DNA from 2 places in the Kitasatospora misakiensis genome. Region 2 is predicted to be linked to the other one. Evidence: predicted binding sites of a transcription regulator. Region 2 holds the regulator's gene; the other holds the start of a gene.
What was found. Region 2 encodes HrcA, which represses chaperone genes, less so after heat shock. Its sites were predicted from a motif close to TTNGCACTCNGNNNNNCNGAGTGCNAA; they were not measured.

Region 1: the regulator HrcA is predicted to act here: its motif matches at 1,671-1,697, upstream of groL (chaperonin GroEL).

The regions. Positions count from the first base shown of each region.
Region 1 is NZ_JBHSOF010000053.1:23,112-26,518, reverse strand. It holds gene groL (chaperonin GroEL) at 1-1,514, opposite strand, end outside; gene ACFP3U_RS30285 (cold-shock protein) at 1,875-2,078, opposite strand; gene ACFP3U_RS30280 (MoaD/ThiS family protein) at 2,665-2,940, opposite strand; gene thrC (threonine synthase) at 3,005-3,407, opposite strand, start outside.
Region 2 is NZ_JBHSOF010000014.1:31,435-34,841, reverse strand. It holds gene dnaJ (molecular chaperone DnaJ) at 1-736, opposite strand, end outside; gene hrcA (heat-inducible transcriptional repressor HrcA) at 811-1,845, opposite strand; gene htpX (zinc metalloprotease HtpX) at 2,120-3,043, shown strand; gene pspAB (PspA-associated protein PspAB) at 3,090-3,407, shown strand, end outside.

The DNA of each region.
Region 1 (3,407 bases), on a different contig from region 2:
GCGGCGTTCTGCAGCGCGGAGCGGGTGACCTTCGCCGGGTCGATGATGCCCTCGGCGATGAGGTCGACGTAGGTGTTGGTGGCGGCGTTCAGGCCGTGACCGGCGGGGAGGTTGCGCACCTTCTCCACCACGACGCCACCCTCCAGGCCGGCGTTGGTCGCGATCTGCTTGATCGGGGCCTCCAGCGCGACCTTGACGATGTTGGCACCGGTGGCCTCGTCGCCGTCCAGCTCCAGCTTGTCGAACGCGACGGCGGCCTGCAGCAGGGCGACGCCACCACCGGCGACGATGCCCTCCTCGACGGCGGCCTTGGCGTTGCGGACGGCGTCCTCGATGCGGTGCTTGCGCTCCTTGAGCTCCACCTCGGTGGCCGCGCCGGCCTTGATGACGGCCACGCCGCCGGCCAGCTTGGCGAGGCGCTCCTGGAGCTTCTCGCGGTCGTAGTCCGAGTCGCTGTTCTCGATCTCGGCGCGGATCTGGTTCACGCGGCCCGCGACCTGCTCGCTGTCGCCGCCACCGTCGACGATGGTGGTCTCGTCCTTGGTGATGACCACCTTGCGGGCGGAGCCCAGCAGGTCGATGCCGGCGCTCTCCAGCTTCAGGCCGACCTCCTCGGAGATCACGGTGCCACCGGTGAGGATGGCGATGTCCTGGAGCATGGCCTTGCGGCGGTCGCCGAAGCCCGGGGCCTTGACGGCGACGGACTTGAAGGTGCCGCGGATCTTGTTCACGACCAGGGTCGACAGGGCCTCGCCCTCGACGTCCTCGGCGATGATGACGAGCGGCTTGCCGCTCTGCATGACCTTCTCCAGCAGCGGCAGCAGGTCCTTGACCGAGCCGATCTTGGAGTTGGCGATCAGGATGTACGGGTCCTCGAACGAGGTCTCCATACGCTCCAGGTCGGTGGCGAAGTAGGCCGAGATGTAGCCCTTGTCGAAGCGCATGCCCTCGGTGAGCTCGAGCTCCAGACCGAAGGTGTTGCTCTCCTCGACGGTGATGACGCCTTCCTTGCCGACCTTGTCCATGGCCTCGGCGATCAGCTCGCCGATCTGGGTGTCGGCGGCGGAGATGGAGGCGGTGGAGGCGATCTGCTCCTTGGTCTCCACGTCCTTGGCCTGGGCCAGGAGCTGGTCGGAGACGGCGGCGACGGCCTTCTCGATGCCGCGCTTCAGGGCCATCGGGTTGGCGCCGGCGGCGACGTTGCGCAGACCCTCGCGGACGAGCGCCTGGGCCAGCACGGTGGCGGTGGTGGTGCCGTCACCCGCGACGTCGTCGGTCTTCTTGGCGACCTCCTTGACGAGCTCCGCGCCGATCTTCTCGTACGGGTCCTCGAGCTCGATCTCCTTGGCGATGGAGACACCGTCGTTGGTGATCGTGGGGGCGCCCCACTTCTTCTCCAGCACGACGTTGCGGCCCTTGGGGCCGAGCGTGACCTTCACCGCGTCGGCGAGCTGGTTCATGCCACGCTCAAGGCCGCGGCGAGCTTCCTCATCAAAGGCGATGATCTTGGCCATCAGAAGTGGTCCTCCGGGACACGGTCGACTGCTCGGACCAAGGGGTGCCCGCGACGGACGGCCCTGGTGTGCGGGGGTCCTTTCCCCTACCGCTCCCGGGGGCCTCACCGACCCGGTCCGCTGTCACTCTCACGCTGTGAGTGCTAACGCCAATGATTAGCACTCTGGGTGGGCGAGTGCAAGCCCAATCGGGCAACCCGCGAGCCGCGGCACCCCCGCCCGCACCCCCTCCTGCCCCACGCCGGCGACCGCGTCCGGACATGACGGCGGGCCCGGACGACCGAGGTCGTCCGGGCCCGCCGTGAAGCAAGAGGTGCGCCAGCCGAATGGGCCGAGCAGAGCTCCCGGGTGTCGGAAAGGTCAGACCGCCGCGCGGACCATGTCCGCCTGCGGACCCTTCTGCCCCTGAGAGATCTCGAACTCGACCCGCTGGCCCTCCTCAAGGGTGCGGTAGCCGTCCATCTGGATCGCGCTGTAGTGGACGAAGACGTCCGCACCACCGTCGACCGCGATGAAGCCGTAACCCTTCTCCGCGTTGAACCACTTGACGGTGCCCTGAGCCATTCCGAACTCCCCTAGTGCTGTGCTGGCCCTTCACGCGCCCGCAGGTCTGCGGGCCCGGGTCTGGTTGGAGGCCGGCCCGGGGACCCCCCCTGGGCACAGCCGCGCACGCCACAATCCTCCCGATGCCGCCGAACGGCGTCCGGCGAACGGGCGATTGCGTCGACCGCGGCTGAATGTATCCGGATCGACGCCCTCTGCAACAGGGTCAATGGCGGGGAATTCACCCGCGGCACCGGAGGACAGTACGGGAGCAATCGGGATAAGCCGCCGCATTTCCCGCCGGACATAGCGGACGTATTACCCAAAATCCGCGCCAGAATTCTGACACCGGCCTGACATGTTTCCGGGTCACAGGCCCGCCGCGGGTCTCGGCGGGCGGGACGGCGGCGGCGGTGGCGATGCGGCGGATTCGTTCCCGGAGAAGGGGCGGGCGCGCCCCTGTTCCCGGTCCAGCGACACTTTACTCCGCCCGGGACGGAATACATTCCCGCCAAAATGCGCACGGCCGTCCGCGGCACGGAATTCCGTGCCGCGGACGGCCGGTAACGGCGCGCCCGACCCGCGGGGAACGGGCGCGTCCGACGGTTCACCCGCCGGCGACCGCCGGGATGATCGAAACGTTCGCGCCGTCCTTGATCTCGGTCGCCAGACCCTCGGCGAACCGCACGTCGTCGTCGTTCACGTAGACATTGACGAAACGGCGCAGCTTGCCGGTGTCGTCCAGGATGCGCGCGGCGATCCCGGCGTGGTTCCGCTCCAGGTCGGCGATGACCTCGCCCAGCGTGGCGCCCTCGGCGGGCACCTCGCTGGCGCCGCCGGTGTAGGTGCGCAGGATGGTCGGGATGCGGACGTTGGCGCTCATGGGGGTCTCCTCGTTGCGGGCGCTGAGCGGGTGGAGCTGGGGAGTGGCAGACGTCGGGCGGGGATCAGGCGGAGGCCAGGCCGGCGCCCCGGAAGGCGTCCAGGGTCGGCCGGATGACGGCGGTCATCCCGGCGTCCGCGACGGCGTCGAGCGTCTTCAGGCCGTCGCCGGTGTTGATCGCGACGGTCTCCTTCGACGGGTCCAGCTGCCCGGTCTCGACCAGCTTCTTCAGCACGCCGACGGTCACCCCGCCCGCGGTCTCCGCGAAGATGCCCTCGGTCCGGGCCAGCAGCCGGATCGCCGCGACGACCTCCTCGTCGGTCACGTCCTCGACCGCGCCGCCGGTGCGCCGGGCGATGTCCAGCACGTACGGGCCGTCGGCCGGGTTGCCGATCGCCAGCGACTTGGCGATGGTGTCCGGCTTGACCGGGCGGATCACGTCGTGGCCGGCCTTGTACGCCGCCGAG
Region 2 (3,407 bases):
CGGCCGGGCCGCCGCCGGGGCCGACCTCGCCCTCGCCGGCCAGCTGGATCCGGGTGCCGTTGTCGACACCGGCGGGGATCTTGACGGTCAGGGTGCGGCGGGCGCGGACCCGGCCGTCGCCGGCGCACTCCGGGCACGGGGTCGGCACGACGGTGCCGAAGCCCTGGCACTGCGGGCAGGGGCGCGAGGTCATGACCTGGCCCAGGAAGGACCGGGTGACCTGGGAGACCTCGCCCTTGCCGCGACACATGTCACAGGTCTGCGCGGAGGTGCCGGGCGCGGCGCCCTCCCCGCTGCAGGTGGTGCAGGTGACGGCCGTGTCGACCTGGAGCTCCTTGGTGGTGCCGAACGCGGCCTCCTCCAGGGTGATCTCCAGCCGGATCATGGCGTCCTGGCCGCGCCGGGTCCGCGAGCGCGGACCGCGCTGCCCGGAGGCGGCGCCGAAGAAGGCGTCCATGATGTCGGAGAAGCCGAAGCCCGCCGCGCCCGCGCCGAAGCCCGCGCCGGCCCCGCCGTTCGGCGAGAGCGGGTCGCCGCCGAGGTCGTAGACCTGACGCTTCTGCGGGTCGGAGAGCACCTCGTAGGCGGCGTTGATCTCCTTGAACCGCTCCTGCGTCTTCGGGTCCGGGTTGACGTCCGGGTGCAGTTCGCGTGCCAGGCGCCGGAACGCCTTCTTGATCTCGTCCTGCCCCGCATCCCGTCGGACGCCGAGTACCGCGTAGTAGTCCGTGGCCACCAAATGCTCCGCTTGTTCCGCCTGTAAGAGTGCTTGCGACTTCGGGCGCCGTCGGCTGTCCGACGACCCCGTTCCTACGACTCGGCCAGGATCTGGCCCACGTACCGTGCCACCGCTCGCACCGCCCCCATTGTGCCCGGGTAGTCCATCCGGGTCGGACCGATCACACCCAGTTTGGCCACGCTCTCGTCGCCCGAACCGTAACCGACCGAGACGACCGAGGTGGAATTCAGCCCCTCGTAGGCATTCTCCCTGCCGATCCGGACCGTCATCCCCGCGTCCGCGGTCTCACCCAGGAGGCGGAGCAGGACGACCTGCTCCTCCAGCGCCTCCAGCACCGGCTGGATGGTCAGCGGGAAGTCGTGGCCGAAGCGGGTCAGGTTGGCCGTACCGGCCAGCATGATCCGCTCCTCCCGCTGCTCGGCGAGCGTCTCGAAGAGCGTCGCCAGCACCGTGGACACGGTCGGCCGGTCGGCCGCCTCGAACAGGGCGGGCAGCTCCTCCAGCAGCCCCGGGACGTCCGGGAGCCGCTGGCCGGCGGCCCGTGCGTTGATCCGGCCCCGCAGGTCCGCGAGGACGGTCTCGCCGACCGTACCCGGGCAGTCCACCAGCCGCTGCTCGACCCGCCCGGTGTTCATGATCAGGACCAGCATCACCTTGGCCGGGGCCAGCGCGACCAGCTCGATGTGCCGCACCGTGGAGCGGCTCAGCGAGGGGTACTGCACCACCGCGACCTGGCGGGTCAGCTGGGCGAGCAGCCGCACCGTGCGGGCGACCACGTCGTCGAGGTCGACCGCGCCGTCCAGGAAGTGCCGGATCGCCCGCCGCTCGGGCGCGCTCATCGGCTTGACCTCGGCCAGCTTGTCGACGAACAGCCGGTAGCCCTTGTCGGTGGGGATCCGCCCGGCGCTGGTGTGCGGCTGGTGGATGTACCCCTCCTCCTCCAGCGCCGCCATGTCGTTGCGGACGGTGGCCGGGGAGACTCCGAGGTTGTGCCGCTCGACCAGGGCCTTGGAGCCGACCGGCTCCTCTGTCCCCACGTAGTCCTGGACGATCGCGCGAAGCACCGCGAGTTTGCGGTCGTCGAGCTGGCGGACCTCACCGGCCATGGGGCACGCACCTCCGTCTTCACGCGTTGTCCGTTGTGACACGCCGTTGTGGCATGTGTCCGCATTCGAGCTGTCCGGTCCGGCCCCGCAGGACCCGGCCCTGGCACTCTGAACACGCGAGTGCCAAAACCGTACCTGCCAGTGTAAGGCCCGGGTCCGACGGCAGGAACGGCCCGGCCGGGGTGATCCTGCCCGCAGTTCGCGGCGCGCGGGTGATGCCGCGGGCCCGGCCCGGTGGCAGCATCGGAAGCGGACGGCGAACGAAGGAGCAGCGATGTCGAGCTCGGGCCAGCACACCCGCTTCGCCCCCGACCGCGGCCTGACCGGCCGGATGGTGGGGACGATGTTCCTGATCGGGCTGCTGTACGTCGGATTCACCGGTCTGCTGATCGTGCTGCTGCGCGGCGCCTGGCCGATCATCGTGCTGATCTCGGGCGGCCTGTTCGTCGCCCAGTTCTGGTTCAGCGACCGGATCACCGAACGGGCGATGGGCGCCCACCGGGTCACCCCGGAGCAGTACCCGCAGCTGCACGGCGCCGTGGACCGGCTGTGCGCGCTCGCCGACATGCCCAAACCCCGGGTGGCGGTCGCCGACAACGACATGCCGAACGCCTTCGCCACCGGCCGCAACCCGCAGAACGCCGTGGTCTGCGTCACCACCGGCCTGCTGCGCCGGCTGGAACCCGAGGAGCTGGAGGGCGTGCTCGCCCACGAGCTGTCGCACGTCGCCCACCGGGACGTCGCCGTGATGACGGTGGCCGGCTTCCTCGGCGTGCTGGCCGGCGTGATGACCCGGATCGCCATGTACGGCGGCTTCCTGGGCGGCGGGCGCAGCAGCAGCAACGACTCCAACGCCGCGATCGCCGCCCTGGTGATCCCGCTGGTCTCGGTCGCCGTGTACGCGATCAGCTTCCTGCTGACCCGGCTGCTCTCCCGCTACCGGGAGCTGGCCGCCGACCGGGCCGCCGCCCAGCTCACCGGGCGGCCCAGCGCGCTGGCCTCGGCGCTCACCAAGGTGACCGGGCAGATCGCCGCCATCCCGACCCGGGACCTGCGGCAGGCGCAGGCCTACAACGCCTTCTACTTCGCTCCCGCGCTGAGCGCCCGGGAGGCCGCCACCCAGCTGTTCTCCACCCACCCGTCGCTGGAGCAGCGGCTGGCCCAGCTGGCGAGGATCTCCTCGGAGCTCGGCCGCTGACCGGTTTTCTCGCCCGACCCGTTCTCCTCTGACCGGAAGGACCGCCGTGGGCATCCTGGACGCGCTGTTCGGCCGCACCAATCCCGTGAGACCCGACCTCGACCAGCTGTTCGGCGTGCCGTCCGCCGCGCTGACCCTGGAGGCCGGGGCCGGCTTCCGGCCCACCGGGCTCGGCTCGGTCTGCTTCGCCTCGGTCGAGGGCGGCGCCTTCGACGAGGTCGAACGGCAGGTCCGGGCCCTGCTCGACGCCGACACCGAGCGCGGCGGCGTCCCCGTCGAGGCGTCCAAGGACGGGTACGGCTACTCCTGGCTGCTCGCCCGGCACGCGCCCGGCGAACTCCCGGAGCTGGTCAACGACCTGCAC